2 regions of the Streptomyces sp. NPDC091412 genome follow, and region 1 is predicted to be linked to the other one. Evidence: riboswitches for the same ligand, from Rfam matches in the RefSeq annotation. Region 1 holds a riboswitch; the other holds the start of a gene.
The links. A riboswitch is a leader RNA that binds a small molecule or an ion and turns the genes downstream of it on or off. The one in region 1 is predicted to bind fluoride.
Positions count from the first base shown of each region.

Region 2: linked by a shared signal. The riboswitch ahead of ettA (energy-dependent translational throttle protein EttA) and the one ahead of ACIQMV_RS30560 (inorganic diphosphatase) in region 1 are both predicted to bind fluoride.

Region 1 covers NZ_JBIVTV010000017.1:49,609-64,425, reverse strand. The annotation lists gene ACIQMV_RS30565 (IS200/IS605 family accessory protein TnpB-related protein) at 1-1,322, opposite strand, end outside; gene ACIQMV_RS30560 (inorganic diphosphatase) at 1,746-2,246, opposite strand; fluoride riboswitch at 2,390-2,454, opposite strand; partial or broken gene ACIQMV_RS30555 (FAD-binding protein) at 2,787-2,924, shown strand; gene ACIQMV_RS30550 (CAP domain-containing protein) at 3,141-3,881, opposite strand; gene ACIQMV_RS30545 (Fur family transcriptional regulator) at 4,351-4,788, shown strand; gene katG (catalase/peroxidase HPI) at 4,821-7,052, shown strand; gene ACIQMV_RS30535 (MarR family winged helix-turn-helix transcriptional regulator) at 7,225-7,668, shown strand; gene ACIQMV_RS30530 (MFS transporter) at 7,720-9,459, shown strand; gene sbnA (2,3-diaminopropionate biosynthesis protein SbnA) at 9,532-10,584, opposite strand; gene sbnB (2,3-diaminopropionate biosynthesis protein SbnB) at 10,622-11,701, opposite strand; gene ACIQMV_RS30515 (TauD/TfdA family dioxygenase) at 11,698-12,702, opposite strand; gene ACIQMV_RS30510 (amino acid adenylation domain-containing protein) at 12,756-14,817, opposite strand, start outside.
Region 2 covers NZ_JBIVTV010000008.1:125,394-140,210, reverse strand. The annotation lists gene ACIQMV_RS21355 (VOC family protein) at 1-242, shown strand, start outside; gene ACIQMV_RS21350 (hypothetical protein) at 397-951, opposite strand; gene ACIQMV_RS21345 (methylenetetrahydrofolate reductase) at 1,366-2,262, shown strand; gene ACIQMV_RS21340 (metallophosphoesterase family protein) at 2,694-3,719, shown strand; gene ACIQMV_RS21335 (hypothetical protein) at 3,918-4,118, shown strand; gene ACIQMV_RS21330 (sugar phosphate isomerase/epimerase family protein) at 4,480-5,238, shown strand; gene ACIQMV_RS21325 (hypothetical protein) at 5,480-5,878, opposite strand; gene ettA (energy-dependent translational throttle protein EttA) at 5,905-7,572, opposite strand; fluoride riboswitch at 7,612-7,675, opposite strand; partial or broken gene uvrA (excinuclease ABC subunit UvrA) at 7,694-10,616, opposite strand; gene sufC (Fe-S cluster assembly ATPase SufC) at 11,078-11,863, opposite strand; gene ACIQMV_RS21305 (EF-hand domain-containing protein) at 12,130-12,681, opposite strand; gene ACIQMV_RS21300 (hypothetical protein) at 12,783-13,076, opposite strand; gene ACIQMV_RS21295 (inorganic diphosphatase) at 13,446-13,934, shown strand; gene ACIQMV_RS21290 (S8 family peptidase) at 14,062-14,817, opposite strand, start outside.

The DNA.
Region 1 (14,817 bases):
TTCTTGCTGGTGAGGGGTTTCTGCCAGTGCTGGGCGCCCCAGCGGCTGGTGTAGGCCGGGTCCACCGCTACGACGGCGACGCCCAGCTCGGCCGCCATGGACACCAGCCTGGCGCGCAGCCGGGCGGTGGGCAGGCCGGAGATCAGCTTCCGGAACCGCTTCCTGTGGCCGTGCTTCTCCCGGGTCTTCTCCGCGGCGAAGTCCAGGTCCTCGACCGCGAGCGCCAGACCGTGCCGCGCGGCCCAGTGCAGCAGGCGGATGAGGGCGTGGCGGACCTGCGCGTCCCGATGGCCCGCGGTACCGGTGAGGGTGTAGTCGAAGCGGCGGGGCACGCCGGTGGGGTTGCCGTGCTGATCCAGGCGCCAGGCGGCCAGGTGGTCTGCGTTCATGTCCACCCCGACCAGTCCGCCCGCACGTACAGACTCCAACGTCAGGGTCCGCACAGGCGGGTTCTGCCAGGAGGCGGTCACGTACCAGCGGTTGCGGCCGGTGTCGTAGTGGATGCGGTAGGCCACCGCACGGGCCGCTGCGACGCGGTCGGCCCACTGCTCGCCCCGGTGCCGAAACGACACTCGCGCGGCGAGCACGTACCGGCCATGCGGCGCGTTGGCCAGGTAGGCCAGCGCCGCCGGAAGCCGGATACTCACCTCACCGCCGGGGCTGACGCGGATCGTCTCGTTCCCGTACCGCTTCCCGGACTCACCGTCGGCCTGCAGGAACCACCGCTCGGCCTGCCACCGCAACCGCCAGCCGGCCTCGGTCAGCCCGGCGGCCTTCAGGTGGTGCCGAGTGCGCGCCAGCTTCTTGCCGCCGCGCACCACCCGCACCTGCCCGGCCTCCCAGTCGGCCCGCTCACCCTCCAGCCGGTCCTGAAGCACGTGCAGGCGTCGGGACTTGGCGAACCACTCCTTTCGGGAACGGTAACCGCCCGGCGCCCTCTTGGAGCCCTTCGCGCCGATGGGCTGGGAGAGCCGGTACGTGATCGTGTCGACGCCTGCCCGCAGACTCTGGATGTGGGCGAGCTGTCCGCGTCGGGCCAGCGCCCACTGATCGTGCGTGGCCTTGGTGATACTGCCCGCCCACCGCGACGACGACTGGCCGGTCAACGCCCGCTTCCGCCGCGCCCACTGCTCACTGTCATGGCCCAGCTCCGCCGCACAGCGCACCTTCAGATCGCGGGAGGCCAGCGAGCCGAGCAGACTGCCGACCTGGCGCAGCACCGCCTCGTCCTGCCCACTCAGGCCCTTGAGACTGGAGCGGATCGCCACTCCGGACGGGCCAGGCACCACGAACGGCGCTGATACCTCCCGCAACCCGCCCATGACCTCACCCCCGCCCGATGCTGAAGAACCCGTCACCGCATCCAACGACCACCCCCGGCCGAAGGTCACGCATTCGAAACCAGAACCCCTGCTCGCCCTACCACGCACTGCCGTCCCACACCGCGCACCGCAACTGCGACGCTCACTTACGCACACCAGAACGTTCCCAACCACTGTCGAACGACAGCAGTTCACAACCCTGCCGGGCAGCGCCCATGGGCACCCCTCGGCTCTGGATCGTCGGCCACGACCGGGCACACGGCAACCACCGCCCGGACGGCGCCGAGCAACGGGCCCGCGACACGACTCGGACACGGAACCGGACGACATGCTCACCGCGCGGTGGTGACGTGTGCCGAGCCCGTGCGAAAGCCTGTGAGGGACCCCTGTGTGAGACCTCTTCGGATCCTTCGGAAGCGTTCCTCAGCCGTGGACGGGCGCCTGCTCGCCGGTGGCACGGGCGCGGGAGGCTTCGATCTCCGCGTAGGCCTGCTCGCGGCCCTCCCAGTGCGAGCCCTCGACGGACTTGCCGGGTTCCAGGTCCTTGTACACCTCGAAGAAGTGGGTGATCTCCAGCCGGTCGAAGAGGGGGATGTCGTCGATGTCCTGCACGTCCGCGTACCGCGGATCGTGCGCGGGGACGCAGAGGATCTTCTCGTCCGGGCCGCGTTCGTCCTTCATGGCGAACATGCCCACCGCCCGGCACTCGATGGTGCAGCCGGGGAACGTCGGCTCGCCGGTCAGCACCAGCGCGTCCAGCGGGTCGCCGTCGCGGCCCAGCGTGCCGTCGATGTAGCCGTAGTCCGCCGGATACTGGGTGGAGGTGAACAGCAGCCGGTCGAGCCGGATGCGGTGCAGTTCGTGGTCCATCTCGTACTTGTTCCGGGACCCCTGGGGGATCTCAACGATCACGTCGAACTCCATGGTGTCCTCCTGGTGGCGGAAGCCGTCTCGCCGTGCGGCACCAGGACGTGCGGCCGTACGTGCCGGGCGGGCATGGGCGGACCGGGCCGTGGCCGGGGAGAGAGGGTCGGTCGGCGTGGGCATCGTTCCTCCTGGTCACATCCGTTGGACCAGGGACCGTCAGCGGCGTCATACCGCGGTTTCGGTGAGCCCCATCACCGACGCTCGGCGCGTTCTGCGGGTGCCCGGCGGATCGCCGTGGCCGGCATCCAGCGTACGCCGCACAGGCCTCGTCGACACCGCGACCAGGTCGGCGACGCCGCGCGTCACGCCGGGCACGCGTTCCCGAGCGCCCTCCATGGCGTAGCCCCGACCCCGGGCGGCGGCGATCCTCTTCATCGGCGGCCCGTCCCTCCACCGGACATCGGCCGCGCCGCCCCGCACAATGCTCCCGATCATGCCGGTCCGGGTTCTGGCCACCCCTGGATGCGCATCGCGGTCCGCGTGGCGCGCGGAAGGCCGCTGCGGGCGGCCGGGGGCGGCGTACCCCTCGCCGGTCTTGGGCCGGGGATCGTCCTGGACGAACTCAACCGGCAACTGGCCGGTTACCGCCTCCAGTTCGGTCTCGAACCGTCGACGCACACCTACTGCGCGCCGGGCGGCATGATCGGCAACAACTTCTGCGGGGCGTCCGCCGAGGTGCAGGAGTTCCTGCCCGGCGACCGTGACCGCGGGACCGGCCCCCGCACACGGCGGGTGGTGACGGCACGACCCCCGACCCGTCGGCCGGCGCGGTCCGGCGTGAGTGCCGTGACGCGTCGGCCGACGTGGCCGCCGAGGGGGGGCGGAAGAGCGGCGTCTAACGCCGACCGGCCATGGCGGCCGGGAGCGCCGCTCGCGCCGTCTCGGCGCAGGTCACCGGGCGGCTCCGAACTCCTGGGTCCAGTAGTTGCCGGGCTGGGCGAGACCGACGCCGATCTCCTTGAAGGAGCAGTTGAGGATGTTCGCCTTGTGGCCGGCGCTGGACATCCAGCCCGCCATGACCTGCTCGGGAGTGGCGTAGCCGTAGGCGACGTTCTCGCCGTAGGTCTGCCAGCTGTAGCCGGCGCGCGTGATGCGGTCGCCCGGGGCGGAGCCGTCGGACCCGGTGTGCGACATGTTCTGGTGGGCCGCCATGTCCTCGCTGTGTGCCTGGGCGGCCTTGGTCAGCTTCTCATTCACGGTCAGCGCCGAGCAACCGACCTTGGAACGCTCGGCGTTGACGAGTTCCACGACGCGAGCCGTGGCCCCGGACGACGTGCTGGTGTCATTGGACGCACTCGGCTCGGCGGGCGCACTGGCCTCCGGCGCGCTCGGCTCGGCGGGCGCGGCGGAGGCCGGCGCGTTCGGTTGGCTGGGGGCGGCCGGCTCGGCCGGGGACTCCGGCGAAACGGGGCTGACCGGGGAGACGGGGTTGGCCTGCCGGTTCCAGCCCGGGTGGCCCTGCCGGTTCCAGCCGTGGTTGCCCTGCTGGTTCCCGGCGCCGTAGGAGGGGCGCTCTCCGGGGGCGGACGGCTGGTTGCAGGCCAGTGCGGTGGAAGGTATGGCGACGGCGCCCGTGGCGACGGCGGCGACGACTATGCGCCGGTAGTGCTGCTTCTTGCGGTGCGTGCCCATTGCGTGACCTCGCTCGGGGTGGGGGGTCGTCATTCTCTGGACGGCTCCGCAAAGGGCGCAAAGGGCCCTTGTTACTACTTGACCTCGTACTTTCGCGAGACCCTTGCGAAAGCGAATGCAGGCGTGCTGCTCCCGGCCGCCGTGGCCGCCGGATTCCTGGCACGCCGTCAGAAGGCCCCGGGCGGCGCGGGACGAGCGAGGGCGGCGGGGGAGGGGGGTGCCGCCGGGCCCGTAATGACGCGCTCTGCACGAAGACGGACAAATCCCATATGTCGCCGGAGCGGCATCTACTAAGCGGCCCGCTTAGTTACGGGAATGATGTGAGGGATGTCACGGAATAACGGTTTCGTGACCATGTTCCACGTGATGCGTCGCCGGGTCCCGTGTGATGCGAGGGGGCGCGGCGACACGCTCGACCTTCACCCCTCGTTTTCTTGAGTCGTTCGTGTTTACGGCGTAGGTTCGGCGCATGACCGGACCTCGGACCGAGTCCACAGCAGGGGAGCTTCGTGACGCCGGCCTGCGCGTGACCGCCGTGCGGGTGGCACTGCTCGAGACCGTACGGGCAGGTGATCACCTCGATGTCGAGGCGATCGCCTCCGGGACGCGCGAGCGCGTGGGTCACGTCTCCCTGCAAGCCGTCTACGAGGCGCTGCGCGCGCTCACCGCGGCGGGGCTCGTGCGCCGTATCGAACCGGCCGGCAGTCCGGCCCGGTTCGAGGGGCGCGTCGGGGACAACCACCACCACGTCGTGTGCCGCTCGTGCGGTGTCGTCGCCGACGTCGACTGCGCCGTCGGCGACGCTCCCTGTCTGGCCGCGTCCGAGGACCACGGCTTCTCGATCCACGAGGCCGAGGTCAACTACTGGGGCCTGTGCCCCGCCTGTTCCACCTCCGGCAGTACCTGAGCTCGCGATCCGCCCAGTCCGGAAGGAAGACCATGTCCGAGAACCCCGATGCAATCGTGACCGACGCGAAGACGGAGGGCACAGGCGGCTGCCCGGTCGCGCACGGTCGTGCGGCGCACCCCACCCAGGGCGGTGGAAACCGCCAGTGGTGGCCGGAGCGCCTCAACCTGAAGATCCTTGCCAAGAACCCCGCGGTGGCCAACCCCCTCGGCGAGGACTTCGACTACGCCGAGGCGTTCAAGAGCCTCGACCTCCCGGCCGTCAAACGGGACGTGGCCGAGGTGCTGACCACTTCGCAGGACTGGTGGCCCGCCGACTTCAACCACTACGGCCCCTTCATCATCCGGATGGCGTGGCACAGCGCCGGCACCTACCGGATCAGCGACGGCCGGGGCGGCGCCGGTGCCGGCCAGCAGCGCTTCGCACCGCTCAACAGCTGGCCGGACAACGGGAACCTGGACAAGGCCCGCCGCCTGCTGTGGCCGGTGAAGAAGAAGTACGGCCGGAACCTCTCGTGGGCCGACCTCATGATCCTCGCCGGCAACGTCGCCCTGGAGTCGATGGGCTTCAAGACCTTCGGGTACGCCGGCGGCCGTGAGGACGTGTGGGAGCCCGAGGAGGACGTCTACTGGGGTCCCGAGACCACCTGGCTCGGCGACGAGCGCTACACCGGTGACCGCGAGCTGGAGAACCCGCTCGGCGCGGTCCAGATGGGCCTGATCTACGTCAACCCCGAGGGCCCGAACGGCAATCCGGACCCGATCGCCGCGGCCCGCGACGTCCGTGAGACGTTCCGCCGGATGGCGATGAACGACGAGGAGACGGTCGCCCTGATCGCGGGTGGCCACACCTTCGGCAAGACCCACGGCGCGGGCCCCGCCGATCACGTCGGCCCCGCCCCCGAGGGCGCCTCGATGGAGGAGCAGGGCCTGGGCTGGCGGAGCACCTACGGCACCGGCAAGGGCGGCGACGCGATCACCAGCGGCCTGGAGGGCATCTGGACGGACACGCCCACCACCTGGGACAACAGCTTCTTCCAGATCCTGTTCGGCTATGAGTGGGAGCTGTTCAAGAGCCCGGCCGGCGCCTACCAGTGGCGGCCGAAGGACGGCGCGGGCGCGGACACCGTCCCCGACGCCCACGACCCGTCCAGGCGGCACGCGCCCACGATGCTGACGACGGACCTCTCGCTGCGCGTCGACCCGGCCTACGAGCCGATCTCGCGCCGCTTCATGGAGAACCCGGAGGAGTTCGCGGACGCCTTCGCGCGCGCGTGGTTCAAGCTGACCCACCGCGACATGGGTCCGGTCGTGCGCTACCTCGGCCCGGAGGTTCCGGCGCAGACGCTCCTGTGGCAGGACCCGCTGCCGGAGGCGGAGTACGAGCAGATCGACGCCGGGGACGCCGCCGAGCTCAAGGCCAGGATCCTCGAATCGGGTCTGTCCGTGCCGCAGCTGGTGTCCACCGCGTGGGCGTCGGCCTCCACCTTCCGCGGCAGCGACAAGCGCGGCGGTGCCAACGGCGCTCGTATCCGGCTTCAGCCGCAGAGCGGCTGGGAGGTCAACGACCCCGACGAGCTGGCGACGGTGCTGCGCACCCTGGAGCAGGTCCAGGAGTCCTTCAACGCCGCCCAGAGCGGCGGCAAGCGGGTCTCGCTGGCCGACCTGATCGTGCTCGCCGGTGGTGCGGCCGTCGAGAGGGCCGCCAAGGAGGCCGGCTTCGACGTCGAGGTGCCCTTCACCCCGGGCCGCGTGGACGCCTCGCAGGAGCAGACCGACGCGGAGTCCTTCGCCGCGCTGGAGCCCACCGCCGACGGCTTCCGCAACCACTACGGGAAGGGCAACCGGCTGCCGGCCGAGTACCTGCTGCTCGACCGGGCGAACCTGCTGACCCTGAGCGCCCCCGAGATGACGGTCCTCGTCGGTGGTCTGCGCGCCCTCGGCGCCACGTACAAGGGCTCGCAGCTCGGTGTCCTCACCGCGACGCCCGGCGTGCTGACCAACGACTTCTTCGTCAACCTGCTCGACCTGGGCACGACGTGGAAGGCGACGTCCGAGGACGCCGCTGCCTTCGAGGGCCGCGACGCCGCCACCGGCGAGGTCAAGTGGACGGGCAGCCGTGCCGACCTCGTCTTCGGGTCCAACTCCGAGCTGCGCGCGCTCGCGGAGGTCTACGCGAGCGACGACGCGAAGGAGAAGCTCGTCGAGGACTTCGTCGCGGCGTGGGTCAAGGTCATGAACCTCGACCGGTTCGACCTCGCCTGATCGCGCATGACCACAACTGAACACGCCTGATCACGCCTGACTTCGGCTGATCATGGCATCGAGGCCGGCCGGCCCGCTCCGGCCGGCCTCGACATGTTTCCGCCTCCCCGCGTCCCGGAATCTTGTTTCGTCCTACATCCAAGTGCATAATGCGCTTATGCATAAGCGGGTTATGGACCCAGTGGGTTCCGAGGCGTCGCCCGAGGACCTGATGATCGCCGTCGAGCAGATGGTGCGCTACGTACGCCGCAGCGCCACCTCCGGCGGACTGAGCACGGCCGCCTCCTCGGCGCTGTCCCGGCTGGGCCGCGAGGGCCCCTACCGGCTGACCGAGCTGGCGCGGGCGGAGAGCGTGTCCCAGCCCAACATGACCCAGCTCGTGACCCGGCTGGAGCGGGCGGGCCTGGTACGGCGCACCGCCGACCACAGCGACGGCCGGGGCGTGCTGGTGGAGGCCACCGACGCCGGTCTTGAACTCTTCCGGCAGCGCCGCGCCGAACGCGCCCGGGCCCTGCAGCAACTCGTGGAGGAACTGCCCGAGGCCGAGCAGCGGGCGGTGCGGGTCGCGCTGCCGGCCCTGGCCCGCGTCATCGAGGACCGCCAGGCGCGCTCCTGACCCGCCGCGCCACCACCGCTCACCTCAGCCCACCTCACAGGAGAGGCGCACATGAGTGCACCGCACGGAAAGGCCGCCGGTCATGGAAAGGCCGCCAGCCCTTTCAAACAACCCAAGGCCGTCTGGGCCGTCGCGTTCGCCTGCGTCATCTCGTTCATGGGCATCGGCCTGGTCGACCCGATCCTGCCCGCCCTGGCCGAGAGCCTGCACGCCACGCCCAGCCAGGTCTCCCTGCTGTTCAGCAGCTACCTGATCGTCACCGCGGTCGCGATGCTGATCGTCGGCTGGTTCTCCAGCCGCTTCGGAGCCAAGCGCACCCTCGTCACCGGCCTGGCCGTCATCGTCGTCTTCGCCGCCCTGGCCGGCTCGTCGGGCTCCATCAACGGCATCGTCGGCTTCCGCGCCGGCTGGGGGCTGGGCAACGCCCTGTTCATCGCCACCTCGCTGGCCGTCATCGTCGCCTCGGCCAGCGGTGGCTTCGGCGGCGCGATCATCCTCTACGAGACCGCGCTCGGCCTCGGCATCGCCGTGGGCCCGCTGCTCGGCGGCGAACTGGGCGCCATCAGCTGGCGCGGCCCCTTCTTCGGCGTCGCCGTCCTCATGGCCGTCGCGCTCATAGCCACCCTGGCCTTCGTCCCGAACCTGCCGAAACCGGAACGCCGCACCTCGCCCCTCGCCCCCCTCAAGGCACTGCGCCACCGCGGCCTGCTGACCATGGGCATCATGGCACTGCTGTACAACTGGGGCTTCTTCACCATGCTCGGCTACGCGCCGTACCCGATGGAGCTCGGCGCCCACCAGCTCGGGCTGGTCTTCACCGGCTGGGGCCTGCTCGTGGCCGCCTTCAGCGTCTTCTTCGCCCCGCGCCTTCAGGCCCGCTACGGCACCGCCCCCGTCCTCTACGCCAACCTGCTCGGCCTGAGCATCGTGATGGCCGTCATCGCGGCCGGGGTCGCCAGCCCCACCGTGGTCATCGTGGCGGTCATCGCCAGCGGCGCGTTCATCGGCATCAACAACACCCTGACCACCCAGGCCGTCATGCTCGTCTCCCCGGTCGAGCGGCCCGTCGCCTCCTCCGCGTACGGCTTCCTGCGGTTCATCGGCGGCGGCCTGGCACCCTACGTCGCCGGCAAGCTCGCCGACGCCACCGACCTCAGTGTCCCGTTCTACCTCGGCGCCGCCACCTTCCTCCTCGCCATTCCGGTGCTGGCCTTCGGCCACCGGCTGCTGCGGGAGGCCGAGACGCGCACCGGTGAAGGGGAGCCCGTCACACCGACGTTCACGTCCGTCGGCACCGCGGCGCCCACCGGCACGCCGCCCGTGGTCGTCGCCGTCGGCGCCCACGAAGGGGCAGCCGTGATCGTCGACGCCGCGGCACGGCTCGCCCGGGACACCGGCAGCCCCCTGGAGGTCGTGCACGTCCAGCAGACCGCCGTCGTCGAGGAACAGGCGGCCGACGCCGAGGACTTCGCGCAGGCCCGCGCCACCGTCACCGCCCACCTCGACCGGCTCGCTGCCCATGGCGTCGTCGCGCGGGGCCAGATCCTCGGCAGCGTCGGCGACCACGCGGCGGCCGGCCGCGCCCTGGCCCGGCACGCCGCCGAGGTGGGCGCGCGTGCCGTGGCGGTGGGCCGTTCGCCGCGCGGCCCGCTCGCTCAGTTCGCCGACGGCAGTTTCACCGCGGCCCTGACCCACGCCGCCACCTGCACCGTGGTCCTCGTCGACCCCGACAGCGAGCCGCGGCCGCTGACCGCGGCCATGTTGCCGGAACTCCGGGGCGCGGCGGGCTGACCGGCGCCGGATCCCCGGACGGGGACCGCGGGGCGGCCGTCCGCCGCGCGGTCCCCGTCCGCGCGGCGGACGTCACCGGTCGCGTGGCGCGCGCCGCGTGCGCGAGCGGGGGTCGACGGCCAGGGAGCCCGCGGTGACCTCCTCGGGGCCGGATTCCGGCCGGTCGTGCCGGTCGCCGAGGAACGCGTCGCCGTACAGGTCCTCGAGCCAGGAGGACTGGTAGATCGTGTCGAGGTAGCGCTCCCCGAGGTCCGGGGCGATGGCCACGGCGGTCAGGGCGCGGGCGTCGTTGCGCGACAGCCAGTCCATCGCGCCGCTGACCACCGTCCCGGTGGACCCGCCGAACAGGAAGCCGCGCCGGGCCAGTCGGTGGCAGGCGCGAATGGTGTCCGCCTCCTCGACCCGGACCACCTCGTCGACGAAGGACTCGTCGAGCAGCGGCGGGCGCATGCTCATGCCCAGGCCGGGGATCATCCGCCGGCCCGGCTTGCCGCCGAAGGCCACCGAGCCGACGGTGTCCACCGCGACGATCCGCACCGGCCGATGCCACTCGCGGAAGAAGCGGGCACAGCCCATCAGCGTGCCCGTGGTGCCCGAGCCGACGAACAGCACGTCGAGACGGGGGAACTGGAGGGCGATCTCCGGTGCGGTCTTGCGGTAGTGGGCCCCCCAGTTGTTCGGGTTGGTGTACTGGCTGAGCCAGACGTACCGCTCGTCGGAGGCGCACAGCGCGCGGACGTAGTCGATCCGCGCGCCGAGGAAGCCGCCGTTGGCATCCAGGTCGGCGATGACGTGCACCTCGCTGCCCAGCGCCTCCATCAGCAGCCGTGCGGACAGGTTGCAGCGGGAGTCCGTCACGCAGAGGAACCGGTAGCCCTTGCTGGCGGCGATCATGCTGAGCGCCACACCGAGGTTGCCCGACGAGGACTCGATGAGGATCGAGCGGGGCGTCAGGAGGCCGTCCCGTTCCGCGGCCTCCACCATCTCTGTCGCGGCCTTCATCTTGATCGAGCCGGCGAAGTTGAAGCCCTCGCACTTCAGGTAGAGCGAGCGCCCGAATGTCGGCCGGAGATCAACATAGAGTTGGCCTTCGTTGAAGGCGTGGGGGGCTGAGATGACGGGCACGCTGGCCTCCTGATGCCTGGGCCGAGGGTAGGAACGTTCAGCCGTATCGGCGCAGCTCATGGAAGAAGTCGTCGATGACGTGCAGGTTTCCGGCGCGGGCCACCTCGTCGTAGACGTACTTGCCGACGGCGAGGTCGAGGATCCCCAGGCCGAACGGCGAGAAGATCACCGGCCGGTCGGTGGGCGGATCCACCCGCCCGGTCATGACGTCGTCGAGGGTGCCGTGCAGGAAGTCCCGGCCGCCGGTGAGCTGCTCGGTCAGGTGCGGCGAGGTGCCGGCCTTCAGGCAGTGCTCGACGTCGTCGACGAAGTTGGCCGCGGAGAGCAGCACCTGGGGGGCGAGATCGCGCAGCGACACGTGCAGGACGACCGGATGGTGGGTGAACCAGGCCGGGTCGGTGATGTGCGGCTCGCCGGCGATCGTGGCGAAGACCACCAGGTCGCTGGAGCGGATCAGGTCCTCGGCGCTCTCGTGGACGGTGACCTCGGGGGCGTGCCCGGGGGCACCGGTCTGGCGCAGGTAGCCGCAGAACCCGGCGGAGCTGTCGGCGGACACGTCGTACACGCCAACGCTGTCGAAGCTGAAGCCGGTGCCGGTCAGGAAGGTGTGGATGTAGCGCGCGATCAGGCCGGTGCCGAAGAAGCCGACCCGGGTGGGGCGGGGCCGGTTGCGGGTGAGCCAGTCGGCGGCCAGCGCCGCGGACGCGGCGGTCCTGGTGGCGCTGATGATGGAGCTCTCCAGGCAGGCGAACGGGTAGCCGGTGTCGTGGTCGTTGAGGACCAGGACCGCCGAGGCCCGGGGCAGGCCGGCGCCGACGTTGGCAGGGAAGCTGGAGATCCACTTCAGTCCGTCCACGCCCGCCGACCCGCCGACGGAGGCCGGCAGCGCGATGATCCGCGCCGTGGGACGGTCGGTGAAGCGCAGGAAGTACGACGGCGGGTTCACCGTGCTGCCGGAGCCGTGCAGCCGATACGTCGCCTCGACCAGCTCCGTGAGCTGCTTCTCACGCCCTTCGAGCGCTTGCCGGACCTGGGCGCCGGAGATCACGGCGAAGGTCGGCACCGGGGTGGGCCGGGAGGTGGTCGGGTCGGTGGCGGGGGAGGTCACGGGGGTCATCGCCGGATTCCCTTCGGGGTCGGGCCGTACTCGGCCAGGCGCTGGGGCTCGGCCATGGCGACGAGTACCTGTCGGTCACCGGTGAAGGCCTCCCTGCTGTGCGCGGTGCGGATGTTGTCGACCAGCATCAGGTCGCCGGACTGCCAGGGCTCGCGTTGGGTGTGCGCCTCGTAGGTCTCGTTGAGCAGCTGCACGACTTCCTCGCCGATCGGTGCGCCGTCGCCGAAGAGGGTGTTGAACGGCAGCCCGTCCGCGCCGTACTCGTCCACCAGGTACTCGCGCACCTCCGGGGCCAGCGTCCACTCGTTGAGGAAGGCGATCTGGTTGAACCAGCAGCGCCGGCCGGTGACCGGGTGCCGGACCACGGCGCAGCGCCGCTGCCGGGTGCGCAGGCCGCCGTCCGGCTGCCAGGCGAACTCGATGGCATGGGCGCGGCAGTAGTTCTCGACGGTCTCGCGGTCGTCGGTGCCGAACGACTCCGCCAGGGACGCCCCGATCTCGTCGTTGTAGCTGCGGGTGAGCAGCCAGCCCTCACGCTCGAAGCGCTCGGTCAGCTCCGCCGGCAGCGCGTTCAGCACCGCCTCCGCGTCGGCCACCGCGGTCGCCCCGCCCCCGGCGGGCGCGGTCGGGCACGCGAACAGCATCAGCCCGGGCACCTTCAGCGCGTAACTCAGCTCGTGGTGCATGCACATGGGCTGGTTGGCGGGCCAGGCGGTGGAGGAGTACAGACCGGGGCCGTAGGACTCGCGGGGGGCGAAGGCCTCCCGTTCCGGCATCAGCGGGCCGGCCAGTTCCGTGAAGACGGCGGAGATCTGCTCGGGCTCCCGCAGTCCCAGGCCGCGTACGAGCACGGCTCCGTGCTCGGCGACCCGGGCCCGCAGTGTCTCGCGGTGCTCGGCCGCCCATCCGGTCGCGTCCGCAGAGGTCTCGACACGCAGGACGGGCGGTCTGTCCGGTCGCAGCTCCACCTCCAGTACCGAAGCCGGGGACGAGAACGACATCTCGGTTTCCTTTCGTTCGTCACCAACGAGGCCGGGGTGGTCCTCAGCGGTGTTCAGGAGGAGGCCAGCAGGTCGGCGGCGTCCAGTACGGTCGCCGCCACCGCGGCCGGGCGGGTGCGTGGGAAGTAGTGGCCGCCGTCGGTGAGTTCACGCAGCGCCACCTGCTCGGCCAGGAACTCCCAGTCCCGCCAGTGGTCCTGGAAGCCCGCGGTGCTCGGGTCGTCGGCGGCGACGACCACGGTGACCGGCGCGGCCAGTCTCACCGCCGGCGGCCTGTCCAGGGCGTCGGCGAAGCAGCGGTGCGCCAACACGCAGTCGTGCCGGTAGGCGGCCCCGACGCGCTCGGCGTGCTCCGCGTTCAGCTCGCCGAGCTCCAGGTGGCCGCCGTCCGCACCGAGCCGGGCGGCGATCTCGGCGTCGCCGCGCTCAGTCAACTCGGTCGCTGCGGCGCGTCGTTCGGTGGCCGTGCCGAGCAGCTGCGCGCCGAGGAACACCCGGGTCACCTCCACTCCGAGCGCGGCGAGCCTCCGGGCGGTCAGCAGGGCGGGCGCGGTGCCGGAGGAGTGGCCCCAGAGCATGACCCGCTTCAGGCCGCGCCCGGCGATCTCCGCGGCGACCCGCTCCACCACCTGTTCCAACGGCGCGAACGGCTCCTCGCCTGCGGCCAGGTCGTGTCCGGGCAGGTCCACCGCGTGGACGGCGACGCCGCTGCCGGCCAGGGCGCTCGCCAGCGGCTGGAAGTTGACCGCGTTGCCGCCCGCGTGGGGGAAGCACACCAGCGCGCACTCGGGGGAATCCTCGCCCGCCGACAGCGGCTGGAGCAGCTCCGGCCGCTGCCGGGCCGTGCCGTCGAGGCACGCCGCGAGTTCGGCGAGCACCGGGTGCCGGGTGATGTCCTTGAGGGACACCGCGCGGTTCAGGGCGATGGTGAGCTTCACCGCCGACAGGGAGGTCCCGCCGCGGTCGAAGAAGTGGTCCCGTCGGCCGATCGTCTGCCCGGGCAGGCCCAGCAGTTCCGCCCAGGCGGCCGCCAGCCTCCGCTCGGTCGGGGTGCGCGGGGCGTCGTCGGACTCGCCGGAACCGGCTTCCTCCGTCGTCTGCTCGCCCCGTTCGGCCAGCGCGGTCAGCGCCTTACGGTCGATCTTGCCGTTGGCGGTCAGCGGCAGCCCGTCCTGCCAGTGGAAGGCCGACGGGACCATGTACGCGGGGAGCACGGCACCGAGCGCGTCGCGCAACTCCTCCGGATCGAGTCGCCGGCCGGTGTGGAAGGCGATCAGATGCGTGCTGCGGCCCGCGAGTTCGGCGACGACCACCGCGCCGTCCCGGACCCCGGGAACGCGCAGCAGGGTGTTCTCGATCTCCCCGATCTCGATGCGGAACCCGCGGATCTTGACCTGGCTGTCCCGGCGGCCGAGGAACTCCAGCTTCCCGCCGGGGTGCCAGCGGCCCCAGTCGCCCGCCAGATACAGCCGCTCGCCCGGCCGGTGCGGGTCCTCGCGGTAGGCCTCACGGGTCCGCTCGGGGTCGTTGACGTATCCGCGTCCCACGCACACGCCGGAGAAGGCGATCAGCCCGGGGGCGCCGAGCGGCACGGGTGAAAGGTGCTCGTCGACCACGTAGACGCGCACGTTGCCGACCGGGCGCCCCAGCAGCACCCGTTCCGGAACCGCGTCCATGACCTCGTGGTTGGTGTCGTCCGAAGTCTCTGTCAGCCCGTAGGCGTTGACCAGCTTGATGCCGGGCTGGAGGGCGAACCAGCGCTGGACGAGTTCCCGCTTCAGCGCTTCGCCGGTCACCGACACGCAGGCCAGGTCGGGCAGTTCGCGCGGGTGCCGCTCCAGGTACGAGGCCACCACCTCCAGATAGGAGGGCACGACCTGCGCCACGGCGACCCGGCCGCGCACCAGCGTGTCGACGAACCGCTCCACGTCCACGACGGCGTCCTGCTCGACCAGCAGGGTCCGCCCGCCCACCAGCAGCGCGGCCAGCAGCTGCCACAGGGAGATGTCGAAGCACTGCGGAGCCGTCTGTGCCACCACCCGCCCGGGACCGATCCCCAGATCGTCGATCTTGGCGTACAGGTGGTTGAGCATGCCGGCGTGCTCGCACATCGCT
Region 2 (14,817 bases), on a different contig from region 1:
CCGAGTCCGCCGAGGAACTGAAGAAGCTGATCGCCAAGGGCGTACTGGGCGCGGGCGTATTCGCCACCGACGACATCCATGCCGACTACCGGGCGATGAAGGCGCGCGGCGTGGAGTTCCTGCAGGAGCCGCAGGAACGGCCGTACGGCACCGAGGCCATCTTCCGTGACGATTCCGGCAACTGGTTCTCCTTCACCCAGCGCCGCGAGCAGCTCGATCTCGACAAGGATTGGGGCTGCTGACACATGAGCCGCAGACCGTGATCTTCAAGTCCGGATTTCGGCTTGCCACGGGGATGGCCAGGAGCGGGCGATAGCACTGATACGGCCGAGGACTCCGCCGACCTCTTGTTCTTGACCCGACACCTCAAGCGGGCCGCTGCGGCCGCCTCTGGTCTCATATCCTCCCCGTGACCACTCGGACGCGGTGGCCCAGCGCCCGTCCGAAGAGGGCGGTGAAGTTCGGGTCAAGGGGCGGCCAGTTGTCGAACTGGAAGCCCAGGTGGGCGAAGGCGAAGTAGTCGCGGGTCCACTCCCAGTCGGGAAGCGGCGCGCGATGGGCGCAAGCCGGGCAGTCGAGGTCGGCGGCCCCCGTGGCGCACCAGGTGTCGATGACCGCGCCGGACCAAGCGGAGGTGGCGCTCTGACAGCGAGGGCAGACCGCGGAAGGGGAATCGCCCTGACCGGCGACGAAGACCGTACGCCCCGTGATGACCCGCAGCTCGTCGCCCGGCTCCTCCTCCAACTCCTTGATCCTGGCACGCCAGTCCCAAGAAACTGGATCGGCGGCCTCCCTCCACCGCGGTCCGGCCAGATGGGCCACACCGCCCCGCCACGGCACCGGGCGGATGAACCCTTCCGCCTCCAGCCAGCTCCTGCCGCGTCGGCTCCACGCGACGGCCTCTTCCGCTGAGGCGTCCAAGTCCACGATGGTCTGTCGGTAGGTGCCCACAGCCTTCCTTCCGGCAGGGTGCGTCGACATCACTGCTGCCAAACGTTAGGTGATCCAACGGTCACCTCTGACGTGATCGGTGCTGGCATCCTGCGGTTTCGCGTTCGGCGCGGCAAAGGAATTAGAGTCCGCCTCGGCAGCCCCACGGAACGTCCGGGCTGCGAATGTCAGCTACGCCCGCATTGCCCCTATGTTGCTTTCTTCTACGTCACATGTCCCGGTCCGGTCGCGACGGTCGCCGAGGGCGGATGAAGTCATCCGCGTGAGCCGCCGTGAGGTGTGGACTTCCGGCGTTGCGGGAGCTTCTGAGTCAGACCTGCACGGAATGCGCCGCACGCACAGGCACACGCAAAGAAGGCAGGGTCGCGCAGCCCCTTCATGTCCACTTCGCCGCACCAACCAACGGAGCATGTGATGACGCCCGCGAGAACCGCGCAGGACCCGGCCTCCCGAACCGCCGGCGGCTTCTTCGCCCGCCCGGCGAAAGCGGCGTTGGCGGACGCGCTGCGGAACGCCTCGTACGAGATCCTGCCGTTCAAAAGCGCGGAGGAGAAGGTACTGGCCCATGTCCCGAAGGACGTGGCACTCACGGTGACGACGACCGAGGCCAAAGGCCTGGGGCCCACGATCGGGCTGGCCGCTCGGCTCAGCGGGCACGGCTACAGCGTCGCCCCACACATAGCGGCGCGCCTGGTGCGTGATGAGGCACACCTCGCCGACATCGTGTCGCGACTGCGGGACTCCGGTGTCGATCGGCTCTTCGTCATCGCCGGCGACGCCCCCGAACCGGCCGGTTCCTTCCCGGACGCACTGAGCCTGCTTGAGGGCCTTCAGCCCGTCGGGCGGACTTTCGCGTCCATCGGGATCGGCGGCTACCCCGAGGGGCACGGCAGAATCAGCGACGAGCTGATCGAGAAGGCGCTCCGGGCCAAGGCGCCTTACGCGAGCCATGTCATCACCCAGTTGTGCTTCGATGCCGACACCACGATCCGTTGGGCACGCATAGCGCAGGCATTCGGGGTCGATCTGCCCGTCCGGGTCGGCATTCCCGGCGCGATCAGCCGCCAGAAGCTGATCCGTGTCTCGGCCGGGCTCGGCCTGGGCCAGTCGGCCCGCTTCCTGAAGAAGCAGCAGAACATGCTCTGGCGCTTCTTCCTGCCCGGGGGCTACAGCCCGAACAAGCTGATCGAGCGGCTGACGCCCGCCTTCGGCATGTCCGGCAACCGCCTGCAGGGCTTCCACGTGTTCACGTTCAACGACCTCGACAGCACCGAGGCCTGGCGGCAGGCCTGGCTGGCCCGTCTGTCCTGACTCGGGTCGCACATCCCACCGGATTCGGCGCGCAGGGCCCTCATGCGGGTCGAGTTCGCCCACGCCGACGGCACGGTCCTCGACCTGGACGCCCTGCGGCGGAGGGCCGGGCTTGTCGCCGACGAATCCGACATGACCTGGCGGCTCACCGACAGCGCGCGCCGGCCGTCGGCCCTCATCATGGTGAGTAAGTTCGCGCACTGCCTGAGCGACCTGTTGTTCCGTAACTCGATCGGTGAACTCGACCTCGACGTCGTGGCCGTGGTGCCCCACCACCCCGACCTCGGCCGGATCCGCGTGACTGGCGGCCACGGGCGAAATGTCGAGGGGCGTTCACCTGCCTGCCCGCTTGATCGCGTATTGATAACGGGTCTAGTCCATCGCGCGGGACTGGTGTCCCGTGTCCCGCGCGACAGCCGAAAGGAAAGACCGTGGAACGCAGATCCCTGCTGGGCGCCACCGCAGGAGCCCTGGTGCTCGGAGGCCTCGCCCAGGTGCCCGCCGAGGCCGCGCCGGCCGTCGGCGGTAACGGTGGCGGTGGCGGGCTTGTCACCACGTTCAACGTCATCAGCGACATTCAGGGCGACCTCGGCGACTTCGCCGAAGCGCTCAAGGACATCAGGGCCACCAACCCGCACTCCTCGGGCATGGCCGTCGCCGGGGACATCACCCCGCGCGGCTACGACTTCGAATACGCCGAGGTGCGGAAGATCCTGGACCAGGGCCCGAAGCCGCGTGAGGTCGCCTGGGCCATCGGCAACCACGAGTTCTACGTCCCCAAGTGGGCCGACCCGGACACCCTCGCCCAGAGCACCTGGCCCAACGGCACCACCGAGGAATCCCTCTTCCGCAGCTTCTACAACTTCGCCAAACGGTCCACGATCTATGCCGAGACGACGTTCGGCGGCATCCCGGTCCTGACCATCGGCACCGAGCGCTACATGAAGTACCACGACAACTCCCTGTGGGACGAGGTGTGGATCAGCGAGGCGCAGTTCCAGTGGCTCGAGGACCGACTGCAGTACTGGTCACGGCGCCGCAAGCCGGTCATGGTGATCACCCACCATCCGCTGCCCAACACCGTCTCCGGTACCCGCAGCAAGATCTACACGAGCGACTACCTCCAGCCCGACCGCCTCCTCGGTCTCCTCGGGCGTTACCGCGATGTGTTCCTCTTCAGCGGTCACACCCACTGGGACCTGACCCTGTCCGACTGGTACGTGCGCCGGATCGTGCCCGGCACCGCCAACCTCGACGGCTTCTCGGTGGTCAACACCGGTGCGGTGCAGACCGGTTTCGCCGACAACGGTCAGGGCGGCGAGGTCACGGTCCCCGGTCACTTCAACCAGGGACTCCAGGTGGACGTGTACCGCGACCGCGTCGTCATCAAGGCACGTGACTTCGCGACCGGCAGCTGGATGAAGCAGATCACCGTCCCGCTTGCCACACGGATCTGACCCCGGACCGGGCAACGCCGCCAGGGCCCGGCGACGTTGCCCGGCCGCGGTTCACACGTGCTCACCGATGACCGAAGCGGTCAGTTCCGACCACGCCTCACTGCTGTCGCCGGCGATACAGGCGAGGACGTCATGTGCCGCGCTCTGGGCTGGAGTGCGGATTTGGCATCGAGGCGACTGGTCCATGACAATTTTCAGATGATCGATCGAGTCAGCTTGGCTGTATCGGCTTTGGGTGCTCTGGTCTGCCTCATGCTCGTCATCGGTGCGTCGCGGGCGTATCTGGCTGGAGATGAGCCGGCATGGTTGGTCGCGCTGGCATGCCTGCTGCAAGTCACCACCGTCTGGCAGTTGGTCCGCGACATCCGCCGCCGCCGACCGCGAAGCGAGGCGGAGTGACGTCTCGTACGGGGCAGTTGGCCCGCTGACCGTCAGTTCCCGAGCAACTGGGCATCAGTGACGGTCAGCTGCGCACGCAGTGAGCCCACGGCGACTTATGAGCGGGCGATGTCAAAGACCTTGTGTAAGCGGTTGATATGTCCCTAGCATCCTCTCAACTTTCGCTGAGAGAGGGACAAAGATGAACTCCGCTCAAGGAAAGTCACACGGTCGCCGTCAATTCCTCCGTGGAGCAGCGGTCTCCGCCGCCGTTCTGGCCGTCGGATCGCAGGCCTGGTCGGCGCAGGCGGCTCCGTCTCCCGGAGCGGGCAGACGAGTTCCGGCAGGCCGTATCGGTCTCCAGCTCTACACCGTGCGCGACATGCTCGCCGTCGATCCCGAGGGCACACTCGAGATGATCGCCGACGCGGGCTACGCCGAGATCGAGCCCGCCTACACCTACGGCGGCCGCACTGCCGAGCAGTTCCGGAGGATCGCCGATGCGAACGGGCTGCGGGTGATCGGCAGTCACCACAATCCCGGCGACTTCCGGGGCGCCCGCGCGCAGCAGACCTTCGACAACGCCGTGGCGCTCGGACAGGAGTACGTCGGCGTCTCCTACATGGACGGTGCGCAGACCGCCCAGGGCTACCGCGCGATGGCGCGGGAGATGAACCAGTGGGGCGAGGCTGCCCGGGCCCGTGGACTGCGCTGGTACGCCCACCTGCACGACAACGAGTTCCACGCGGATCCGCAGACCGGCCAGACTCTCTTCGACGTATGGCTGGAGGAGACCGACCCGGATCTGGTCTGGTTCGAGATGGACCTCTACTGGATCCTGCGGGCAGGCGCGGACCCGGCCCCCTACCTCAGGTCGTACGAGAAGCGGTTCCCGATGCTGCACGTCAAGGACGGCGCACCGTGGAACAACATCGAGACCGACCTGGGAGAGGGCGAGATCGACTTCGCGGGCATCTTCGCCAACCTGCGGCAACTGCCCCATCACCACTACATCATCGAGAGGGACCAGCAGCCCGACCCGGTCCGCACCGCCCACGTGTCCTACGACTACTTCCGCACGATCCGCGTAGGCCCTCCGGGCAACGGCCACGGCCCCGGCGGAGTCGCTCAGAGGTCCTGACAAAGGCTCTCCGTGAGCCGTTCCTGCAGTTCGGCCCGGACGCGGCCGACCTGCAGGAGGACGAGGGAGGCAGCCTCGCCCGTCAGGTGAGCGCGGGAGCGTTCCCGGCCGGCGGTACCCGGAAAGTTGCGGCGGATCCATCCGGCGAGGAGTTCGGTCTGCCCGACGTCCTCGGAGAAGTGGCAGCGGAACCGGGGGTTCGGTGTGAGCCGAGCACGCGGGGAGTCGCGCCCCGCCCTCGTCAGGTGAACCAAGGCGAGGGCACAGTGGCTGTGGCACTGCCGACGAAGGCGCGGCAGTCGGTGACCCGGTGGCGGCGTATGCCGTGGTGGCGGGCCAGCGCGCGGGCGGCTCCGTGCAGGGTGCGGTAGGCGCCGGTCTCGCGGGCGCTGCCCACCGGGACGGCGACCCAGCGGGCAGTATGGCCGCCGTGGTGCCGTCGGGCCCGGCCGAGGAGCCGTCCGTCGCAGGCGACGACCTGGATGACCGGGTGTCCGGGGAACAGCGGGGTACAGGCCAGGCCGTACACCCGGGCCAACCGTTTCACGGCCTGCTCCTCGCAGATGTGCCATTTCGCGTTGAGGACGGTGATCTGGGCCATGCGGACCGCGGCGACCGCCTCGCGATCGAGTTCTGTCATTGCGGGGCTCCAGTCGATCGCGGTCGTCAGCCGCGGACCAGGCGGCGGTGGGTGACCCGGTGCGGCCGGGCCGCCTCCGGACCCAGCCGCTCGAGCTTGTTGGCCTCGTAGTCGGCGAAGTTGCCCTCGAACCAGAACCAGTGGGCGCCGCCCTCCCAGGCGAGGACGTGGGTGGCGATGCGGTCGAGGAACCAGCGGTCGTGCGCGGTGATGAACGCGCACCCCGGGAAGTCGAGCAGGGCGTTCTCCAGTGACGCCAGCGTCTCCACGTCGAGGTCGTTGGTCGGCTCGTCCAGCAGCAGCAGGTTCCCGCCCTGCTTGAGGGTGAGCGCGAGGTTGAGCCGGTTGCGTTCGCCGCCGGACATCACACCCACCGGTTTTTGCTGGTCGGCGCCCTTGAAGCCGAAGGCGGCGACGTAGGCGCGTGAGGGCATGTCGATGCTGCCGACGTGGATGTGGTCCAGGCCGCCCGAGACGGCTTCCCACACCGCCTTGCCGGGGTCCAGTCCAGCGCGGTTCTGGTCGACGTAGGAGATCTGCACCGTGTCGCCGATCCGCAGTGTGCCCCTGTCGGGCCGCTCCTCGCCGACGATCATCCGGAACAGGGTCGTCTTGCCGACGCCGTTGGGGCCGAGCACCCCGACCAGGCCGCCGCGCGGCAGGGAGAACGACAGGTCCTCCATCAGCAGCCGGTCGCCGTAGCCCTTGGCGACGTGGTCGGCCTCCAGGACCAGACTGCCCAGGCGCGGACCGGGCGGGATCTGGATCTGCTCGAAGTCCAGCCTGCGCGTCCTGGCAGCCTCGTTCGCCAGTTCCTCGTAACGCTGCACGCGTGCCTTGGACCTGGCCTGCCGCCCCTTGGCGCCGGAGCGTATCCACGCCAGCTCCTCGGCCAGCCGCTTCTGGCGTCTGGCGTCCTTGCGGCCCTCGACCCGCAGGCGGGCCGCCTTGGCCTGGAGGTAGGTGGAGTAGTTGCCTTCGTAGGGGTAGGCGTGGCCGCGGTCGATCTCCAGAATCCACTGGGCGACGTTGTCCAGGAAGTAGCGGTCGTGGGTGACGGCGACGACCGTGCCGGGGTAGTCCGCGAGGTGCTGTTCCAGCCAGGCCACGGATTCGGCGTCCAGGTGGTTGGTGGGCTCGTCCAGCAGGAGCAGGTCGGGCTGGGACAGCAGCAGCCGGCACAGCGCGACGCGGCGCCGCTCACCGCCGGAGAGTTCGCGCACGGGGGAGTCGGGCGGAGCGCAGCGCAGGGCGTCCATGGCCTGCTCCAGGCGGGAGTCGAGGTCCCAGGCACCGGCGTGGTCCAGGGCTTCCTGAAGGCCGCCGAGTTCGTGCAGAAGCCGCTGCGTCTCGTCGCCCCCGGTCTCGCCGAGGCGGCCGGTGACCTCCTCGTAGCGACGCAGCATGCCGCGGATCTCCGCCACGCCCTGATCGACATTGCCCTGGACGGCGGTGGTGTCGTCGAGCCGTGGTTCCTGCTCCAGGATGCCGACGCTGGTCCCGGGCGCTGGGAACGCCTCACCGTGGGTCGGCCGCTCGAGGCCGGCCATGATCCGCAGAACGGTCGACTTGCCCATGCCGTTCGGCCCGACCACGCCGATCTTGGCGCCGGGGAGGAAGGCGAGGGTGATGTCGTCGAGAATGACCTTGTCACCATGGGCCATGCGGGCCTTGCGCATCGTGTACACGTACATCCCCGATGCCTCCGTGGCCGGGCCGCCGGGCGGCGGCTGGTGTTCCCAGAGGCCATCAGCACGGGACGTGCGGTCGAGGGCGAGCCTCATCGCCCACCTCCATGGTGCGCCGGAGCACCGCCTACTGCCAGACGCCTGCCGTGGCCGATCGCGTCCTGCCCGTCTGCCGCCGTACAGGCTGCCGAGGCGGAAGCACGTGGCGCAGCGCGCGGCCGGTGTGGCTGTGCTCCACGGTGACCACGTGTTCGGGGGTGCCCTCGGTGACGACCCGGCCGCCGGCCATGCCCCCTTCGGGGCCGAGGTCGATGACCCAGTCCGCGGTCTTGATCACGTCCAGGTTGTGTTCGATGACGACGGCCGTGTTGCCCTTGTCGACCAGGTGGCCGAGCACATCGAGGAGCTTGGCGATGTCGTGGACATGCAGGCCGGTGGTGGGCTCGTCGAGGATGTACAGCGTGTGGCCGGTGAACCGCTTGTGCAGTTCGGCGGCGAGCTTGACGCGTTGGGCCTCGCCGCCCGACAGGGTCGGAGCGGGCTGGCCGAGGCGTACGTAGCCGAGGCCCACGTCGACCAGAGTGCGCAGGTGCCGGTGGATCGAGGTACTGGGGTGGAAGAACTCGGCGGCCTGCTCGATCGGCATGTCCAGCACTTCGGCGACGTTCCTGCCCTTGTAGCGCACCTCGAGGGTTTCACGGTTGTAGCGGGTGCCGTGACAGACCTCGCAGGGGACGTACACGTCGGGCAGGAAGTTCATCTCGATACGGAGGGTGCCCTCACCCGCGCACGCCTCGCAGCGGCCGCCCTTGACGTTGAAGGAGAACCGTCCGGCCTGCCAGCCGCGGACCTTCGCCTCGGTGGTGGCGGCGAACAGCTTGCGGATGGGGTCCCACACACCGGTGTAGGTGGCCGGGTTGGAGCGCGGGGTACGGCCGATCGGTGACTGGTCGACGTGGACGACGGCGTCCACCAGATCGGCGCCGAGCAGCCTGCGGTGATGCCCCGGTACGGTCCGGCCGCCGTGCAGGTGACGGGCGAGGGCCGGGTGGAGGATGTCGTTCACGAGCGTGGACTTGCCGGAGCCGGACACGCCGGTGACCGCGATCAGGCAGCCGAGCGGGAAGGATACGTCGATGCCGCACAGGTTGTGCTCCCGGGCACCGACCACCGTCAGCTGCCGGTCGGGCGAGGCCGGGCGGCGTACCGGAGGAACGCGGATCTGCCTGTGCCCGGACAGGTAGGCCCCGGTCAGCGACCGTTCGTCCGCCAGGAGTTGGGGGAGCGGGCCACTGTGCACGACGTGGCCTCCGTGCTCGCCGGCACCGGGGCCGAGGTCGACGATCCAGTCGGCGGCCCGGATCGTGTCCTCGTCGTGCTCGACGACGATCAACGTGTTGTCCAGGTCGCGCAGTCTCAGCAGGGTGTCCAGCAGGCGCTGGTGGTCGCGTGCGTGGAGCCCGATGGTCGGCTCGTCCAGCACGTACAGCATCCCGGTCAGGCCGGAGCCGATCTGTGTGGCCAGCCGGGTGCGCTGCGCCTCCCCGCCCGACAGGGTGGCCGCGGCCCGGTCCAGCGCCAGGTAGTCCAGGCCGACGGAGAGCAGGAAGCCCAATCGCGCCTGAAGCTCCTTCAGGACCCGGCCGACGATCAGGCGCCGGCGACGGTCCAGCACGAGTCCGGCCAGGAAGTCCGCGCAGTCCCGTACGGACAGGGCCGCCACCTGGGCGATGGACCGCTCGCCCAGCTCGCGGTGTTCGAGGGTGACCGCGAGGATCTCCGGCTTGAGCCGGGTGCCCTGGCAGGCGGGACAGGGGGCCTCCCGCAGGTAGCCCTCGTACCGCCTGCGGCCGTAGGCCGAGTCCGAGTCGGCCTCGGCGACGTGGCGTTCCAGGAACGGGATCACACCTTCGTACCGCGTCCAGTAGCTGCGCTCCCGGCCGAACCGGTTGTGGTAGCTGATGTGGACCGGCTCGTCCGTGCCGTACAGCACCACCGTGCGCTGCCCGGCCGACAGCCTTCGCCATGGTGTGTCCAGCGGCAGGTCGCAGGCGACGGCCACGGACTCCAGCAGCCGTTGGAAGTATTCGGTCTGCCGGCCCGCCCACGGCGCGATCGCCCCGTCGGCCAGGGACAGCGTGTCGTCCGGCACCACCAGGTCCTGGTCGACCTCGGTGCGTACGCCCAGTCCGGTGCAGCGCGGGCAGGCCCCGTAGGGCGAGTTGAAGGAGAACGTCCGCGGCTCCAGCTCCGTCACCGTCAGCGAATGACCGTTGGGACAGGCCAGATACTCGCTGAAGATCCGTTCCCGGACCGCCGACTCCTCCGGCTCGTCGAGGAACTCGACGATCACCTGCCCCTCGGCCAGCCGCAGGCCGGTTGCCACCGAATCGGTGAGGCGGCGTGCGACGCCCGGCTTGACGGCCAGCCGGTCGACCACGCACTCGATGCGGTGCCGGCGCTGCTTCGTCAGGGCCGGCGTCTCGGTGAGCCGGTGCACCGCTCCGTCGACCCGCACCCGTGAGAAGCCCTGGCCGCGCAGGTTGCTGAACAGTTCGTTGTACTCGCCCTTGCGGCCGCGTACCAAAGGGGCGAGGATCTGGAAGCGGGTGCCGACGGGCAGGGGCGAGGATCTGGTCGACGATCTGCTGCGGGGTCCGCCGGTCGACGCGCGCGCCGCAGGTAGGGCAGTGCGGGACGCCCGCACGGGCGTACAACAACCGCAGGTGGTCGTAAACCTCGGTGATCGTACCTACCGTGGAGCGCGGGTTGCGGGTGGTGGTCTTCTGGTCGATCGACACCGCGGGGGACAGGCCTTCGATGAAGTCCACGTCCGGCCGGTCGAGTTGGCCGAGGAACTGGCGCGCGTACGCGGACAGGGACTCGACGTAGCGCCGCTGCCCCTCCGCGAAGATCGTGTCGAAGGCCAGGCTGGACTTGCCGGAGCCGGACAGGCCGGTGAAGACGATCAGGCTGTCGCGGGGCAGGTCGAGATCGATGTTGCGCAGGTTGTGCTCCCGCGCCCCGTGGACCACCAGCCGGTCGGGCATTTCCGCCTCCTTGTGCCGATCGCCTCGCCCCGGTGGGTTACCGAGGAGACGCCGCGCACGGCGTGGACCTCGCGGACGTCGGTGCGCGGCGTCTGCCGGCCAGAGGCCCGAGCAGGGCGACCGGGGCGCCCCCGGCGGTTGGCCGGGGCAGGGCGGAGTGGCGGACGATGCGCGGGCCGTTGATCACAACGACGGGTCCGTCCGGCGGCTCGGCGGGCGGCGAAGTGCCCCTGCTTCGGGTGGTGGGTGCGGTCATTCCACGCCTCCCCACCTGTCGGCAGGGACCGTCGGCGGCGACGTGGCCGCGGTTGGCGGTGGGCCCCACCACCGTCCGTCTCCTGTTCACCGTACGAGCGGTCTTCGCAGACTTCCAGTAGAGGGCCGGCACGGCCCAGCGCCGGGACCGCCGATGCCGTGCGCTGGGTCGCCGGGGTTGCCCCCTACCGGGGCCACCGCTGCGGTCACACGGCTGGATGGGCCGTTCCGTCTCGCGCCGTGCCCTTCACGTATGCCTCATAGCCTTCGTCCTCCAGCCGGTCGGCGAGTTCGGGGCCTCCGGAGTCGGCGATGCGACCGTCGGCGAAGACGTGGACGTGGTCGGGGCGGACGTAGCGCAGGATGCGCGTGTAGTGCGTGATCAGCAGGGTGGCGACCTGTCCCGTGACGCGGACGCGGTTGACGCCCTCGGCGACGACGCGCAGCGCGTCGACGTCCAGACCGGAGTCGGTCTCGTCCAGGATCGCGATCTTCGGCTTGAGCAGTTCGAGCTGGAGGATCTCGTGGCGCTTCTTCTCCCCTCCGGAGAAGCCCTCGTTGACGTTGCGCTCGGCGAAGGCGGGATCGATCTGGAGGCGTTCCATCGCCTCGCGCACCTCCTTGAGCCAGGCGCGCAGCCTGGGGGCCTCGCCGCGGACGGCGGTGGCGGCGGAGCGCAGGAAGTTGGACATGGATACGCCGGGGACCTCCACGGGGTACTGCATCGCGAGGAAGATCCCGGCCCGCGCCCGCTCGTCGACCTTCATCGCCAGGACGTCCTCGCCGTCCAGGGTGACGCTGCCGGAGGTGACCAGATATTTCGGGTGCCCGGCGAGCGCGTAGGCGAGGGTGGTCTTGCCGGAGCCGTTGGGGCCCATGATGGCGTGGGTCTCGCCCTGCCGTACGGCCAGGTCGACACCATGCAGGATCTCGCGAGGCCCTGCGTCGGTGTGGACCGAACAGTGCAGGTCGCGGATGTCGAGGGTGGCCATGGGCACCTCACCTGCCTCACCTTGTTCACAACCTGGAATGGCATGGGCGGCGCGCAGCCCGCTCATCCACCGTGGCGCAGCCGCGGCTGTCCGGCTACAGCGCGGGTGGCCGCGTGCCACACGCAGGTGATGCCCGCGGAGGGTCGTGCCTACGACGACTCGACGGGAGGATGCGCGCATGGCGACGGCCGCCCGCCGGGACCGGACTCCAGGGGCGGCCGTGGGAGGCTCCGGGGCGGTGACTGACCGCCCGGAAGCCGGGTGGGTCAGACGTGCCCGAAGAACATGCTGCCGGGTGCGTCCGGGTCGTTCGAGAGGAAGTGCTCACGCACCGCGCGGATGAATTCGTAGCGCGAGATCGCACCGTCCCCGTCGACGTCCAGCTTGGTGAAGCTGTCCATCGCGTCGGGCGCGTCGCTCTTCCAGACGTCCCTCAGGAAGCGGGCGAACTCGTCCTTGCTGATCTCGTTGTCGCCGTTGACGTCGATGACGTCGAAGATCGCATGGCCGCCGCCCTCGGTCACGTTGAGGCGGCTGGTGTCGATGACCGCGAGACGGTTGGCCGTGACGAACTGCTCCTTCGTGAGCCGGTCCCCGTCCACACCCGCGTGACGCAGCAGCTCCAGCCAGTAGATCTGGCAGAAGATCTGGAGTGCCCTGGCCCGGCGGTCGTCCTTGTCGAGCCGGTAGGCCTGGATGTAGCGGTCCGCGAGTTTCTGGTAGTCCGACCAGTCGAGATAGCCGTCGTGGTTCGCGTCGATGCTGTCGAATTGACGCTCCAGCTTGGTGGTGATGATGTCCTGCACCGTCGTGGTCATGGGCCGAACCCTTTCCGTGATCTTGTCTCGCGGCCTCCTCAGCATGAGGCAGGCCTCCTGAAGGAACGCGGAACCACGCAGGTCACCACCCGATTTGGTGATCATCCGCGGATGCTGGTCAGGGCGCCGACAAGGTCGTGCCGGGCTTCTCGGAGCCGGCCGGCCGGTTCCCCGTCGCGGGCCCGGGCCTGCTCCAGCGCGCTTTGGCGGCACTGGTTTCCGGCGGTGAGTTCGTCGACGCGGGCGCCGAGGCCGGCGGCACCGGACCGGTCGAGTGGTCGGCCCGAGCTGCGCCGGACGGCGTACGTCAGCGGGGCTGGGCTTGCGGACGGTCTTCCGGTCAGCACGGCGGTCACCAGCCCGATGGCGTAGTGGTTCGCGCCCTGCGCATGCATCGGCTCTTCTTCCCGGCACACCGCGGCGGCAGGGGTAGCAACCGGGTCGGCCATCGGTCCGGAGCCAGGGCTCCCGGGGTCGTGGCTGTCGGCCTCCGACACATCGCCCTGCGTGTGCACTGGCCCACCGACGTCGTCGGCGGACGGAGGGTCGGGTACGGCCGGCTGACCGCCCCGCAGGTGGTGCGCACGGCAAGTCGCGCGGCCCTGTGGTCCACGATTCCTCAGGCGGTCCAAGGACAGTTCCTTTGACGGGATCCAGGCCCGCGTCCCACCATGGTGGAAGGCGATGAGGCTCGCCTTCGATCGCGGACGTGCACCGCTGATGGCCTCTGCCCGGTACCTGATCCGCAAGGACTGGAGGTCGCCATGATGGAGGTCACCGTGCAGGTGGAAGCGACCGTGGGCTCCCGCGTCGCACCAGACCACGAGCCGGGGCCGGCAGCCGGGCCGTCGGCCCACCCTGTGCTCGACGGGTTTCCGGTCGGAGAGGGGTTCGTCGGCGACAGCCTGACCCCGAACGGGGAACCGGCCGACGTGCTGGTCCTGATGGAGGAACCGGCGCTGCCGGGCACCGTACGGGCCCGGCCGGTCGCCCTGCTCCACGCCAGCGTGGACGGACAGCCCGTCGACGAAGTCGTCTGCGTGACAGCCCGCGACCCGCGCTTCGAGGAGATCACGGACCTGCCGGGACTGCAGGCCTGGCACTGCGACGACGCAGCTTTGGAGGCCTTGCTGCGACGGCTGGGACATGGCCGCGCCTGGCAGGTCGTCCGCTGCGAGGGAGCAGCCGGCGCCGAGGAGTTCCTGTCGGACGCCCACCACACCTACGAGCGTCTGACCGGCTGCATCGACTGAACCGCATCGGCTGGGCGCGACCCGCTCCCCCCGATGGCGTCGCCGAGGCCGACGAGGAAAAGGGCCCGCCGGACGGACTCCCCCCACGGGAAAGCCGCCCGGCGGACCGGTCAGGATGTGATCGTGATCAGCGCACGGCGTACGCGTCGGTCACGGTCTGGATGACGGAGTTGCCGTTGGAGTCCGTCAGTTCGGTCTTCAGCGTGACCGGCTTGCCGGCCGCGCCCGCGTGGTTCACGGTCGCGGTCCAGCGGTCACCGCTCTGCGAGGTGGTGCCCTCGGTCCAGGTCGCACCACCGTCGTACGAGTACGAGACCTTGGCGGCTACCAACTCGCCGGGTGTGTAGCCCGCGTGACCGGTGACGCTCAGGCCGATCGTTTGACCGTCCTTCGCCGGAAGGGTCTTGAGCCCGTCCGTGTCCAGGTCGTAGCCCGGGAAAAGCAGCGGAACGCCCTGGGAGTAGGCGTTCTCGTCCCGGTGCGAGCGGAACTTCCAGACCGTCTCGGTGTGGGTGGACCGCTTCCACACGGCGGCGGGCTGCCCGAACTTCATGGTCTCCATGGTGAGTTCGTACGCGGCGTCCTCGGCCGGGACGGTGAAGACCCCGGACGGCCAACCGGTCTCGCCGATCACCTTGCCGCCGCTGGTGAGCTTCATGCCGCCGATGTCCCCGAAGGAGCCCTGGATGCCCATGTGCTCGGTGTCGCCCCAGAAGGCGGGTGCCACGCCGATCAGGTTGTCCTGCCGTTCGGCGGCCAGCTGGAGCTTCCCGTCGGCGTCGCGCGGGGCGGCGGGGGCCGGGATGCCCCGGTACCAGTTCTCCGCCCGCTTCGAGCCGGCGGTGTACGTGCGCGCCTGGTCGGCCATGAGCTCGCCCCAGGG